Regions from separate parts of the Enterobacter cloacae complex sp. IR5418 genome, predicted to be linked through region 1. Evidence: predicted binding sites of a transcription regulator. Region 1 holds the regulator's gene; each other region holds the start of a gene.
The links. The regulator LexA, encoded in region 1, represses DNA repair genes until DNA is damaged. The targets are predictions, from matches to a motif close to TNCTGTATGTACATACAGNA.
Positions count from the first base shown of each region.

Region 1 (4,739 bases):
GGTCTTTTCATTATGCGATCTCCCGATTTGCGATGCGTCAGGTATAGCACAGCCTGGCGGATCTCGGTGTTTTTAGCAGAACATGATAAAGTGAGGGTTTTCACCCCTTACCATATCCGAGGTGCCCGATGGACAAGTCCACAAAAGAGCTGTTAGCGCAAGCTGAAAAGCTGTGCGCGCAACGCAATGTGCGCCTGACCCCGCAGCGCCTTGAGGTACTGCGTCTGATGAGCCTGCAACAGGGTGCCATCAGCGCCTACGATCTGCTCGACCTGCTGCGTGAAAGCGAGCCGCAGGCAAAGCCACCGACCGTCTATCGGGCGCTGGATTTTCTGCTGGAGCAAGGGTTTGTGCATAAAGTGGAATCAACCAACAGCTATGTGCTGTGCCATCTTTTTGACCAGCCGACTCACACGTCCGCCATGTTTATCTGCGATCGCTGTGGCGTGGTGAAGGAGGAGTGTGCGGAAGGGGTAGAAGATATTATGCATACGCTGGCAGCCAGAATGGGCTTTGCGCTGCGCCATAACGTGATCGAAGCCCACGGCTTATGTTCTGCCTGCGTGGAGGTGGAGTCATGTCGCCATCAGGACGCCTGTCAGCACGATCACTCTATTCTGGTGAAGAAAAAGCCACGTTAAAGCCAAAGAAAAAGGCGGCTTATAGCCGCCCTTGGGGATAGTGCCGGTTACCAGCGGTAGTCGTTACGGGTTTCCCAGTCTTTGACTTCATTTTCCGCCTGATCTTTTTCGTAACCGTAGCGCTCCTGGATTTTACCTACCAGCTGATCGCGCTTACCTTCAATGACGGTCATATCGTCATCTGTCAGCTTACCCCACTGTTCTTTCGCTTTACCTTTGAATTGCTTCCAGTTGCCGCCGATTTCGTCTTTATTCATAATCGTGTCCTCGTGTTAAGCGTCTATGAGTATCGTCCGCTTCGTTCTTTTCTGCTGGACGTGATTATTATTGTAGTTAAGGATTCGGCAGTTGTTTTTATATTCGGAATCTTTAACCGTTACGATATATCGTGCGAAGCTGGAAACCAGGTATTGTTTCGCCAGTGACGATGCCAGATAACGGCCAGCGAAAGGCCACGCAGTGAAAGAAAGACCGCCAGCGCCAGCCACAGACCGTGATTACCGAGATATGGCAGGGTCAGCAGCGTCAGGCCGAACCCCGCCGCAGCGACGGCCATGCTGTTGCGCATCTCCGCCCCCCGCGTGGCGCCAATAAACATCCCGTCCAGCAAATAGCACCATACGCCCACCACGGGTAGAACCACCTGCCAGAGAAGGTAGCGATCGGCCAGCTCACGTAGCGCGGGTATTGAGGTCAGCAGTGCGACAATATGCTCGCCAAAACAGGCGTAAACGAAGGCAAATACCAGGGCCACCAGACCCGCCTGACGGCAGGCAGCACGCCAGACTTCACGCAACTGGCCGCCTTCACGCGCGCCATAGGCCTGCCCTGAATGTGCCTCCACGGCGTAAGCAAAACCATCCAGCGCGTAAGCGGTAAAGGTCAATAACGTCATGAGCACTGCGTTGACCGCGACGATCTCTGGCCCAAGACGCGCACCAAACACGGTTAATGCGCCAAAGCAGAGTTGCAGCAGGAGCGAACGGAGCATGATGTCGCGATTAAGCGCCAGCAGCTTACGAATGTTACCGCGCCAGGCCGTTTTCAGCAGCGCAAGCGAGATACCGCGCATCGCCAGCACGCGCCAGACCATCCACAAACCGATCAGCAGCGTACCGTACTCGGCAATTGCCGTGGCCAGCGCTGCGCCCCGGACGTTCATGTGCAGTCCCATCACCAGCCAGAGATCGAGCACAATGTTAAGCAGATTGCCCACCACCAGCAGGATCACCGGCGCGCGGGCGTACTGTACGCCCAGTAACCAGCCCAGCAGGACCAGGTTTGCCAGTGACGCGGGCGCGCTGAGCCAGCGAATTTCGAGGAACCGCCGGGCCTGCTCCAGTACGGCATCACTGCCACCCACAATATGCAGCGCAAGATCAATCAGCGGCGTTCGCAACAGAACGATTAACGCGCCAGCACCGAACGCCAGGATAAGCGGCTGAACCAGCGCACGCGCCAGACGGAGGGGATCTTTTGCACCATACGCCTGAGCCGTCAGGCCTGTCGTACTCATGCGCAGAAAGAGTAGCAGCATAAAGAGGAAGCTGGTCGCCGTTGCGCCGATCGCGACACCGCCCAGATAAATCGGCGAATCCAGATGCCCGATTACCGCCGTATCCACCAGCCCCAGCAGAGGAACGGTGATATTGGAAAAAATCATCGGTAGCGCAAGACGCCACAACGCCTTATCGGCAGAAGTTAGCAATGCCATGGAAAGTACCGGAATCAAAAATAGGCCAGGCTGTAGAGAAACTACAGCCTGTCAGGAAGAGATTACAGCCATTCACCGTTGCGGATAACGCCGACGGCCAGGCCTTCAATGGAGAAGCTCTGCTCGCGGAGATCCACCACAATCGGGGAGAATTCGTTGTTTTCTGGCAGAAGCTGAACGGTGTTACCTTGTTTTTTCAGGCGCTTAACCGTCACTTCATCGTCAATGCGCGCTACCACGACCTGGCCGTTACGCACGTCCTGCGTTTTGTGTACCGCCAGCAGATCGCCATCCAGAATACCGATATCTTTCATGGACATCCCGCTAACACGCAGCAGGAAATCGGCGCTCGGCTTGAACATGCCTGGGTCAACCTGATAGTGCCCTTCGATGTGCTGCTGTGCCAGCAGGGGTTCACCTGCGGCCACGCGGCCCACCAGCGGAATACCGGTCTCTTCTTCCACCAGCAGACGAATGCCGCGTGATGCGCCGGAAACAATCTCAATCACGCCCTTACGCGCCAGCGCCTTAAGGTGCTCTTCGGCAGCATTAGGAGAACGGAAGCCCAGACGCTGTGCAATTTCTGCACGCGTGGGTGGCATACCCGTCTGGCCGATATGATCCCGAATGAGATCAAACACCTCTTGCTGCCTGGTCGTTAACGCTTTCATACCGCCCCCTGGGTGTATATACAGTTATGCTGTGAGTATATACAGTCAAAGGCGATTTTGGAACCAAAAACTGCACAAAAAACCAGGGACTTAATTATTCCTCGAGGCTCATCGGAAATGCGACCAAAGCAGCGTGACCCAGGTGATCGCCGCAGTGATAATCGACAGCAGTACGGCAGCGGAACCCATGTCTTTCGCCCGGCCAGACAGTTCATGGAATTCCGACCCAATCCGGTCCACAACGGCCTCAATAGCGCTATTAAGAATTTCCACTATCATCACCAGAAGGACAGATCCGATGAGCAGTACGCGGGTGATAGCATCAACATCAAGGAAGCAGGCGATGACAACCGCAACGATTGCGGCAACCGCCTCCTGGCGGAAAGCGGCTTCATTAACCCATGCGGCGCGGAAACCTTTCCATGAATAACCGGCAGCTTTAATGATTCGGGTTAACCCAGTGGTATTATTGGCCATTAAAAGAACCTTTTATGATAAATAGCGTCAGTTACTACAGGCGCAGCGCGTTTCGCTGCAACCTGAAGTATGACGGGTAACAACAGAAATTTTGCGCGCTTTCTGTTATCCTTGCGCCGCAATTGCATTATTAACCAGAGGCTTTACATCGTTTATGTCCGGCTGGCCACGAATTTACTACAAATTACTTAATTTACCATTAAGCGTACTGGTAAAAAGTAAGTCTATCCCAGCAGAACCCGCGCTGGAATTAGGGCTCGATACGTCGCGCCCGATTATGTACGTTTTGCCTTATAACTCGAAGGCAGACCTGCTTACGCTTCGCGCTCAATGTCTGGCGCATGATTTACCTGACCCGCTTGAACCGCTGGAAGTCGACGGTACGCTGCTGCCGCGCTACGTGTTCATCCATGGCGGACCGCGCGTGTTCACCTATTACACGCCGAAAGAAGAGTCCATTAAGCTGTTCCATGATTACCTCGATCTGCACCGCAGCAACCCCGAACTGGACGTGCAGATGGTGCCGGTGTCGGTAATGTTTGGGCGTCGTCCGGGACGCGAAAAAGGGGAAGAGAACCCGCCGCTGCGTATGCTCAACGGCATTCAGAAGTTCTTCGCCGTCTCCTGGCTGGGACGCGACAGCTTTGTCCGCTTCTCGCCTTCCGTTTCACTGCGCCGCATGGCGGATGAACACGGCACCGACAAAATTATTGCGCAAAAGCTGGCGCGCGTTGCGCGTATGCACTTTGCACGTCAGCGTCTGGCGGCCGTTGGGCCACGTCTCCCGGCACGTCAGGATCTCTTCAACAAGCTGCTGGCTTCCAAAGCGATTGCCCGTGCCGTAGAAGACGAAGCGCGCAGCAAGAAAATTTCGCACGAGAAAGCGCAGCAGAACGCAATCGCGCTGATGGAAGAGATCGCCGCGAACTTCTCCTACGAGATGATTCGCCTCTCCGACCGTATCCTCGGCTTCACGTGGAACCGCCTCTATCAGGGGATTAACGTCCACAACGCCGAGCGCGTGCGTCAGTTAGCGCACGACGGCCACGAGATTGTCTACGTGCCCTGCCACCGCAGCCACATGGACTACCTGCTGCTCTCTTACGTCCTCTATCACCAGGGGCTGGTGCCGCCGCACATTGCTGCCGGTATCAACCTGAACTTCTGGCCAGCAGGCCCGATTTTCCGCCGTCTGGGTGCCTTCTTCATTCGCCGTACCTTCAAGGGCAACAAGCT
Region 1 is NZ_JBMKHS010000014.1:34,798-39,536, reverse strand. Features, by position in the region: gene ACOTX7_RS12805 (cupin domain-containing protein) at 1-11, opposite strand, end outside; gene zur (zinc uptake transcriptional repressor Zur) at 129-641, shown strand; gene ACOTX7_RS12795 (CsbD family protein) at 689-898, opposite strand; gene dinF (MATE family efflux transporter DinF) at 1,018-2,355, opposite strand; gene lexA (transcriptional repressor LexA) at 2,418-3,026, opposite strand; gene ACOTX7_RS12780 (diacylglycerol kinase) at 3,135-3,503, opposite strand; gene plsB (glycerol-3-phosphate 1-O-acyltransferase PlsB) at 3,658-4,739, shown strand, end outside.

Region 2 (4,739 bases), on a different contig from region 1:
TCTTCCGGGGCTTTGAGCAGCATGAAAGGAGATGTAGCCCATGGGGATGACATCTGCTCCAGCGCGTAATGCAAACGCGGTTGTGTATCGCTAAGTATGAATTCGTGTTCTTTTGTGAGGTCTGGCTGTGCAAACAGCTCCTGATAGCTCTCGGTATCCGGAACCAGGTCACGCCATGCAAGTTTCGTAATGGTCAAAGTTGATGTTTTTTAGTCAGAAGTAAAACCGTGGAGTATACCGTAAGCGGCGCACTCTGCCCAATCAGGATTCGGGTTTTCGTCATGCGGATCGCCTGCGGTGTTTCACAGGATATGATTTCTTTTCAGCAGATTGCCAAAAAACTGATATTCTGAACAGAGTTACACGGTAACACTGAGATCGCAATGAAATATCAACAACTGGAAAACCTCGAAAGCGGCTGGAAATGGAAGTACCTGGTCAAAAAGCACCGTGAAGGGGAGCTGATCACCTGCTACATCGAAGCCAGCGCGGCACAAGAAGCTGTGGATATGTTGCTGACCCTCGAAAACGAACCGGTACAGGTCAACGGCTGGATTGAGAAACACATTAATCCGGCCTTGTTGAACCGGATGAAGCAAACTATCCGTGCTCGTCGTAAACGGCATTTCAATGCCGAGCATCAGCACACCCGTAAGAAATCCATCGACCTGGAGTTTATGGTCTGGCAACGTCTGGCCGGGCTTGCGCAACGGCGCGGGAAAACCCTGTCGGAAACGGTGGTGCAGCTGATTGAAGACGCCGAGCACAAAGAGAAGTATGCCAGCCAGATGTCGACGCTGAAGAACGATCTTCAGGCACTGTTAGGTAAAAAATAACGTTTTTGCCTTTCTTCAGATAATAAAAAACCCCGCATGGCGGGGTTTTTTTATAAGACGATAACTTATGCCGCAGGCTGAGTTACAACGTCTTTGATACCTTTAACTTCGATCTCTACGCGACGATCTGGTGCCAGGCAGTCGATCAGTGCAGCGCGTGGTTTCACGTTGTCACAGGTAGAACCGGTCACTGGGTTAGATTCGCCCATACCACGTGGGGAGATCTTGTTAGCTGGGATACCTTTAGATACCAGGTAATCAACTACAGACTGAGCACGTTTCTCGGACAGACCCTGGTTGTAAGCGTCAGAACCGATACGGTCGGTGAAGCCCAGAACCACTACAGAACCGTCTTTAGGATCCAGGTTGCTCAGCTGGGTGTACAGCTGATCCAGTGCCTGCTGACCTTCTGGTTTCAGGGTAGCTTTGTTGAAGTTGAACAGAACGTCAGACTTCAGAGTGAAGTGCTTGGTCTGTACTTCTGGAGCTGGAGCCGGTGCTGGAGCTACGACTGGCGCATCTTCCTGCTGACCGAAACGATAAGAAACACCAACGCTCAGCATGCCGTTGTCTGGACGAACGCCAACGGTAGCACCGTCACCGATGTTGTTAACCCACTGGTATTCCAGACGGGTAGCGATGTCACGGGTCATTGCCCACTCAACGCCGCCAGCGAATACTGGAGAAACACCCGTGTCGTGGTCGTCACCAGCGATGCTGTTGCTGGAGTCTGCACGCCATACCATGCCGCCCAGACGGGTGTACACGTCCAGATCGTCAGTTACTGGGTAACCCAGTTTAGCGGTCAGCTGTACGCCTTGAGCTTTGAAAGCGCCATTTACGTTGTCGCCTTTGTAAGGCATACGACCTAACCAGTCGTAACCCATTTCAAAGCCAACATACGGGTTAACCTGATAGCCACCGAACGCACCTGCACCCAGCTGGCTCTCGTGAGTAGGGCCATCGTTGTTCAGGCTGCTGTTGTACCAACCGGTGTCATGGAACTGAGACCAGCCCAGTTTACCACCTGCATACCAGGTATTATCTTTCGGAGCGGCCTGCGCTACGGTAGCGAAGCCAGCCAGTGCCACTGCAATCGCGATAGCTGTCTTTTTCATTTTTTGCGCCTCGTTATCATCCAAAATTTGCCATGAATATCTCCATCGGAGGAATCACGGTTAAATCCTTCACCGGGGGGCGTGGTCAAATATAAACCTACCGATATCTTCGGCTTAGGCCGAGCACCCCTGGCGATGTAAAGTCTACAACGTAGCTGAAAACTTACAAGTGTGAAGTCCGTCAGGCATATGAAAAAAAAAGTTCCGTATACCTAATATTTAACAATTTTTGAATGAATTTTGTGCAGTAAAATTAACGAGAACCGCGTCAGACAAGCCTTGCCGCAGTTTTGGCGCGTTGAACTTTTTTTGAATACTGCGGTCGAAAAAAATTCCAGGAAAACTCTTAAAATGACTCAATGGTACACATTTGAGTGAATTTTTAGCCCGGGATGTTGTCCTCTGCGATAGGAATCTCCACGAACCGGTCGCATGATGAAGCCCATCGCGTTACCTTCTTCAGCGGCTTCAGTCAGACGCAAATGTTCCTCTTGCGACAGATCCTCAGGCAACCACCCAATCACGACGCTATAGTTCCCGGTACGTAATGCCCGAACCATCGACTCGACCGTATCGCAAGGGGAGAGTTGATTAATCTGCATCACCTTCGCCAGCGGCAGGCCAGCCGACTGAACCCATTCACGGCTCAACTTTTGCTGTGGCGTCAGCCAGAGCTGCCAGCGAGACTGTTGCCCGAGCTGCTGCAAAAGCGGCAGGAGTAAGAGTTGTGTTAACAGCGGCTGGTCTTCACGGTAAACCACTTCACTGATAAGCCCTGTCGATACACGCCCGATAGAATTCTGCGCAGCATTGCCCGCGGCAGAAGAAAAAGGTGTTAAGTGATTTGCATAGCCTGAAGTGTACATATTCATTCCAGCCCTGTAGTTACTGTATGGATATACAGTAACCCCTGTGTGCATAAAGATCAACCTCATTTTCGGAAAGCGACTCGCAAATTTCATCCATTCCTGGTGAACCTGAAAAAATCATCTTGCCCAACGGCAATAAGTTGCCTATTTTCCTGCTAACGGATCCGTTAGTAAGAAATATCGTGTTTACTGTATGATTTTTAATGGAATTATCATGAAAAAGATATCCTATGAGCGGATTTATCAATCGCAGGAATACCTCTCTCCGCTGGGTGAAATTCATCATCGCGCCCTGTTTGGCGGCTACACCCTCGCCGTGGATGAAGCGGTGTTCGCGATGGTGTCTGACGGCGAGCTGTACCTTCGCGCTTGTGAGCAAAGTGCAAAATACTGTGTAAAAAATGCCTCCTCTTTTCTGACCCTGATGAAACGAGGACGTCCTGTGCTGCTTAATTACTACCGTGTGGATGAAGGCCTGTGGCAAAACAGGGAAAAACTGCTTCAGCTCTCCTCGTTTGCGCTCGATGCTGCCAGGAAAGAACGCTACCAGCGCCATCAGCGTAACCGGCTTAAAGATCTGCCGAACCTGACCTTTCAGATCGAGGTCCTGCTTATGGAGGCGGGCATCACCAACGAAGAGATGCTACGACAGTTGGGTGCGAAGACGAGCTGGCTGAAAATGCGCTCTAAAAATAAAGCGCTGAGTATCCGGGTATTGTTCGCGCTGGAAGGGGCCATCGAAGGGCTACATGAAGCGGCACTCCCGGCGGATATTCGCCGGGAGCTTACGGAGTGGTTTAATGCGCTGCCTGAGTCACAGGGCCATCATTCCGCCAGGTAGCAATCTGCTGTCGCAGTCGACAAATTTCCGGCAGCAAAGCGATAAGCAGGCCAATTTGCTGTAGGACCAGCGGCGCTTTGTTGTCGGTACCAGGATCAAGGTGTGCGATACGCTGCACCAGCTCATCCAGTGCCTGGTGAACCCGTGGCTCATCCGCAGGTTGATGATGAAGCGCATCATCAACGTAGCAAACGGCGTCGTCCAGTAGCGCCAGGATCCCCGGATTCGTCAGTTTCTCACGGTGGGCACCAAGGGTAGAGATATAGCTCGTGAACGTATGGTTCAGACACAGCAGGCGGAAGGCCGTTTCCCGGATTTCTGCCGTGGCGCGCGGCTCTGTTGACATATTCGAGACAACTGAAGCCAGCTCCGCGTCAGTGTTATGCGCATCGCGACGGGCAATCCGATAGGCCAGACGGTTATCACGACCCTGATGATATTGCTCAAGAATGGCATCCAGATAGCGGCAGTTGGCGTTCATTGCTCTGTCGGACACGCGGGGTAAATTTCGAAAACGCCAGTCCGGCCAGATAAAGCTCACCGCCGCCCAGGCGATGGCGCAGCCGATAAGCGTGTCGATTACGCGGGGGAGGGCCACTTCAAAGCCTTCACCCAGCAGATTGAAGCAGAGCAGAACCAGTAATGTGATGAACATTGTGGCGTGGGCGTACTGCACATTGCGGAAGGCGAAGAACAAGACGCCGGTAATCACAATCAGGATCAGTTGCCCTTCGACCGATGGCACAAAGTAGAGCACCGGCAGCCCGATAGCGACCCCGACTAATGTCCCGACAATACGCAGCGCGAGGCGATGACGGGTCGCGTTATAGTTCGGCTGGCAGACGAACAGGCTGGTCAGCAGGATCCAGTAGCCGTGGTGCAGTCCCGTGATCTGGATAAAGGCATAGCCCACGCACAGGACCAGCGACATCCTCACTGCGTGGCGAAAGAGTGCGGATTCCGGGGTAAAATGACGGCTCAGGCGCAGCCACATATCGCTGAAACCGTTCAGACTGTCATCGGCAAGCTGGTTGTCAGCGTCATTGCCCGGCATCGCCATTGCCTGTTCAGACTC
Region 2 is NZ_JBMKHS010000012.1:52,364-57,102, reverse strand. Features, by position in the region: gene ACOTX7_RS11825 (AAA family ATPase) at 1-197, opposite strand, end outside; gene matP (macrodomain Ter protein MatP) at 384-836, shown strand; gene ompA (porin OmpA) at 902-1,954, opposite strand; gene sulA (SOS-induced cell division inhibitor SulA) at 2,311-2,820, opposite strand; gene ACOTX7_RS11805 (TfoX/Sxy family DNA transformation protein) at 3,038-3,664, shown strand; gene yccS (YccS family putative transporter) at 3,621-4,739, opposite strand, start outside.
Region 2: a site for LexA is predicted at 2,841-2,860, ahead of sulA (SOS-induced cell division inhibitor SulA). Genes of this name have one in related genera too.

Region 3 (4,739 bases), on a different contig from region 1:
CTGTCCTGCGGTAACTCCGCCAGCGTTGTTGCCGAGAGTTCGTCGGCGACCAGCACAAACCGGTTCGGCCACGCATTCGCCCCCTGAATAGTATCATCGAGGTGGAACAGCAGACGTTGCCCAAGCGCGCGTAAATCACCGGCGCGCTCTTTCAGATAACCGTCAGTCAGCACCGCAAACTGCTCGGCAAATTTTTCTATGACCTTTTTAACCGCCCACTCTGCCACCGAACCTTTATCGACCTCGGCAAACAGCTCCCGGCGCAAACGCGCATCGGAAAGCAGGTGTGAGTAGAGATCGAAAATAGCCGCCGTCTCTTTTTGCGCGCCAGCGGCAAAGCGTTTGCTGTAGCGACGAAACTCATTCGCCGCCTCTTCCAGCGCAGCGGTAAGCCGCTCGCGCTCAAGCGCTTCATCGAGCGTAGAGGCTTCGTAGACCTGCTCCATCAGCGGCAGCGTGGCATCCATCCAGCCTTCGGCGATAGCGACGCCCGGCGAAGCCGGAAGCGCGCGGATACGCGTATGACGATACTGACCAAAAAGGGCTGCCAGCTGGGACTGAGAGAGGATCGCAGCCATCTGCGTTGCCAGCGTGACGAGGAAAGACTCCTCACTTTCGTCGTACTGGCGCAACTCTCGCTGCTGGACAACAAGCACGCCGAGCAGTTGACGGCGCTGAATAATTGGCACGCCAAGGAAAGCGCGGAAACGCTCCTCTTTAACGGAAGGGATATATTTGAAGCTGGGGTGTTTTTGCGCATCGGCAAGGTTGATGGGCTCCGCCAGTCGCCCGACCAGGCCAACAATACCTTCATCAAACGCGAGCGTGACGGTGCGTCCCCGTGGTTTTTTTAAACCGCGGGTTGCCATCAGGTAGTAGCAACGTCGGTCATGGTCGGCCAGATAGACCGAACAGACCTCGGTTTCCATCGCAAGACAGATGTCCGTCACCAGAATATTCAGCGCCTCGTTGAGGCGAGGCGCACTGGCAACCTTTTCAACTATTTCTCGCAAGCGGGTGAGCATGATTTGCGTAGCTTAACCTCTTTTACGTCGCCAGGCAGGTGCGCTCTGTGGCTTCGGAGGGGTCTCCTGAAGCTGCATAACGACACTTGCGAACTCTTTCATCACCCTACGGTATACATCGCGCTTAAATGACACGACCTGACGAACCGGATACCAGTAACTTACCCAGCGCCAGCCATCAAACTCTGGCGTACTGCTGGTTTGCATATTGATATCTGAATCGTTGCCTACCAACTGCAAAAGAAACCACTTTTGTTTCTGGCCGATACAAACCGGCTTTGTGTCCCAACGCACCAAACGTTTCGGTAACTTGTAACGCAACCAGTTGCGGGTCGAAGCCAGGATGCGAACATCTTTTCGGCTTAAACCAACCTCTTCAAACAGCTCCCGGTACATCGCTTGTTCTGGGGACTCTCCAGGATTGATCCCGCCTTGCGGGAACTGCCAGGAGTGCTGACCATATCGCCGGGCCCACATCACCTGGCCCTGACGATTACAAATTACTATTCCTACGTTTGGGCGGTAGCCATCGTCATCAATCACCGGACTACCCCAAACTAAATCTGATATATGAATGATTGTTTCACACTACAGGGAGGCGGTAAACCACTCTCTTACAGGCCTGCAACCTAATAACATTTGAATAACTCACAATTTTGCCAGGAGTTATGAACAGATGCAGGCAATCGAGACCATTTTTATTCACTTTTTCTGTGGATAGAGTTGTGAAGAAGTACGGAATTACCGATGAACAACCTTGTAGCCCGACGAGTCGCCAGTTTATCCAGCTTAAAATAATTCCTCTATATTCAATCGGTTAAACTGAAATCCAGGGTACTAAAGGCGATTAACGTGACGATCGTCACATCAAAGATCCTCCTGCTGATGAAAGATCGAACAGCGTCGGTTTTATCCACAGATTGTGCCAATAAGTTAGGCACAATTTGTGTGAAAATTCGATTTTCATCGCACGTCAAGGCTGTAAATTGAAACAGTAGTGGCGGTTATTCCCAGTTATCCCATTTTTCTGTGGATAACATGGTGTAAGATCCTGTTTATTGTCAGTGACCAGAATTGCACAACCTGTTTTTTAGCGGCGCCATGACGGAATAAATCCTGAAAAAGATGATATAAATCATCCACATGGAATATGTACTCAGAAAAAGTTAAACTCTATCCACAAGGGATAAAATATCAGCTCATTTTTTAACCAGAAGGTTGTTAGCATGCATTCTCTCGCCCCCCTGCTCTCCCCTCCCGTCAGTGAAGTGCAATTGCTCCAGCAGGCACAACGTCTGGCAGGCTATTCACTGGGTGAGCTGGCCGTAATGGCGGGATTGACGATACCCAACGATCTGAAGCGTGATAAGGGCTGGATTGGCGTGTTGCTGGAGCGCTGGCTGGGCGCAAGCGCGGGCAGTAAACCCGAGCAAGATTTTGCGGCGCTGGGCGTTGAGCTAAAGACGATCCCCATCGATAGCCAGGGGCGGCCGCTGGAAACGACCTTTGTCTGCGTTGCGCCGCTAACGGGAAACAGCGGAGTGACATGGGAAACAAGTCACGTCAGGCATAAGCTGAAGCGGGTGTTGTGGGTACTCGTTGAGGGCGACAGGCAGATCCCGCTGGCCGCGCGTCGCGTTGGGGCGCCGCTGCTCTGGAGCCCGAATGAAGAAGAGGAGAGACAGCTTTCCCAGGACTGGGAAGAGTTGATGGATATGATTGTGCTGGGACAGGTTGAGCGGATCACCGCCCGGCATGGCGAAGTACTGCAACTTCGTCCCAAAGCCGCCAACAGTAAAGCGCTCACTGAAGCGGTAGGTGCCCAGGGGGAACCGATCCTGACGTTGCCGCGCGGTTTCTATCTCAAAAAGAATTTCACCGGGGCGCTGCTGGCACGCCACTTCCTGTTGAAAACATAGTTTTTTACTAATTTTGCGCTCCGGCTAACAGAATCTCCTCCTTTTTAAGATTTCCCCCCTTTCACCTGTCGTAATATCAGGTTATTACTACACTATGATTTGATACGAGCCAGGTGAGGATGAGAACGATGAAAAAATGGGCAGTAATTATCTCAGCAGTCGGTTTAGCGTTTGCGGTATCGGGTTGTAGCAGCGATTATGTCATGTCAACGAAAGATGGTCGTATGATCCTGACCGATGGCAAACCCGAAGTCGACGACGATACCGGTCTGGTGAGCTACCGCGATCGCGAAGGCAATCAAATGCAGATTAATCGCGACGAAGTCTCCCAGATCATCGAGCGTTAAACAGATAAAGGTCAGTAGCTTGCTGGCCTTTTTGATTTTTTCCTTCCCCTTTTGTCTTCCCTCTGCCATGTTTATATTCCTTTGTCGGGAGGTTCCTGACGCGGTCTGTATGTCTAAAAAAGGAAAGCGGCTATGCATTATCACCGTATCCCCCACAGCGCTCTGGAGATCAGCCAACTGGGGTTGGGCACCATGACATTTGGTGAACAAAACAGCGAAGCCGATGCCCATGCACAACTCGATTACGCCGTCAGCCAGGGCATTAACCTGATTGACGTGGCAGAGATGTACCCTGTTCCTCCACGCCCGGAAACACAGGGGCTTACCGAAACGTATGTCGGCAACTGGCTGGCGAAACGCGGCAATCGCGAAAAGCTGGTCATCGCCTCTAAGGTTAGCGGCCCCTCCCGTAATAACGATGCCGGGCTCCGCCCTAACCAGATCCTCGATCGCAAGAATATCCGTGCCGCGCTGGATGCCAGCCTCAAGCGCCTGCAAACCGACTATCTCGATCTTTATCAGGTGCACTGGCCGCAGCGTCAGACGAACTGCTTCGGTAAACTTGGCTACACCTGGAACGAGAGTGCCCCGGCCGTTAGCCTGCTGGAAACGCTGGAAGCGCTTACGGAGTGCCAGCGCGCGGGTAAGATCCGCTACATTGGCGTGTCCAACGAGACGGCGTTTGGCGTGATGCGCTATCTGCATCTGGCCGATAAACACGACCTGCCGCGCATCGTGACCATTCAGAACCCGTACAGCCTGCTAAACCGCAGTTATGAAGTGGGTCTGGCGGAAGTAACGCAGTACGAAGAGGTGGAACTGCTCGCCTACTCATGTCTGGGCTTCGGTACCCTGACGGGCAAATACCTGAACGGCGCGAAACCGGCTGGCGCGCGTAACACGCTTTTCAGCCGCTTCACCCGCTATAGCGGTGAGCAGACGCAAAAAGCCGTTGCGGCCTATGTGGATATCGCGAAGCGTCACGGGCTGGATCCGGCGCAGATGGCGCTGGCCTTTGTACGTCGTCAGCCATTTGTGGCGAGTACCCTGCTCGGCGCAACGACGATGGATCAGTTGAAAACGAATATTGAGAGTTTCCATCTGAACCTGAGTGAAGAGGTGTTAGCGGAGATTGAAGCGGTGCATCAGGTTTATACCTACCCGGCACCGTAATAAAAGCAAAACGGCAACGCACGTTGCCGTTTTTAGGGTTTTCACCCTCTCCCCGTGGGAGAGGGCCGGGGTGAGTGCATCAGGCCGCACAATTCACCGCCGACGCTGCCAGACCCACAGCCCGCTAATCGCCAGCGCGAACAGCGCGCCGAATCCCACACCGATTGCCACAACCGGCGCACCTGCTTTTACCGCCAGCGAGTAAATCCCCAGCATCAGTAACATCGCCATGTTTTCACCAAGGTTTTGCACTGCAATGGCGTTGCCCGCCCCAA
Region 3 is NZ_JBMKHS010000005.1:164,694-169,432, forward strand. Features, by position in the region: gene ptsP (phosphoenolpyruvate--protein phosphotransferase) at 1-1,025, opposite strand, end outside; gene rppH (RNA pyrophosphohydrolase) at 1,038-1,568, opposite strand; gene mutH (DNA mismatch repair endonuclease MutH) at 2,252-2,944, shown strand; gene ACOTX7_RS06500 (YgdI/YgdR family lipoprotein) at 3,073-3,291, shown strand; gene ACOTX7_RS06505 (NADP(H)-dependent aldo-keto reductase) at 3,424-4,464, shown strand; gene lplT (lysophospholipid transporter LplT) at 4,558-4,739, opposite strand, start outside.
Region 3: a site for LexA is predicted at 2,003-2,022, ahead of mutH (DNA mismatch repair endonuclease MutH). Genes of this name have one in related genera too.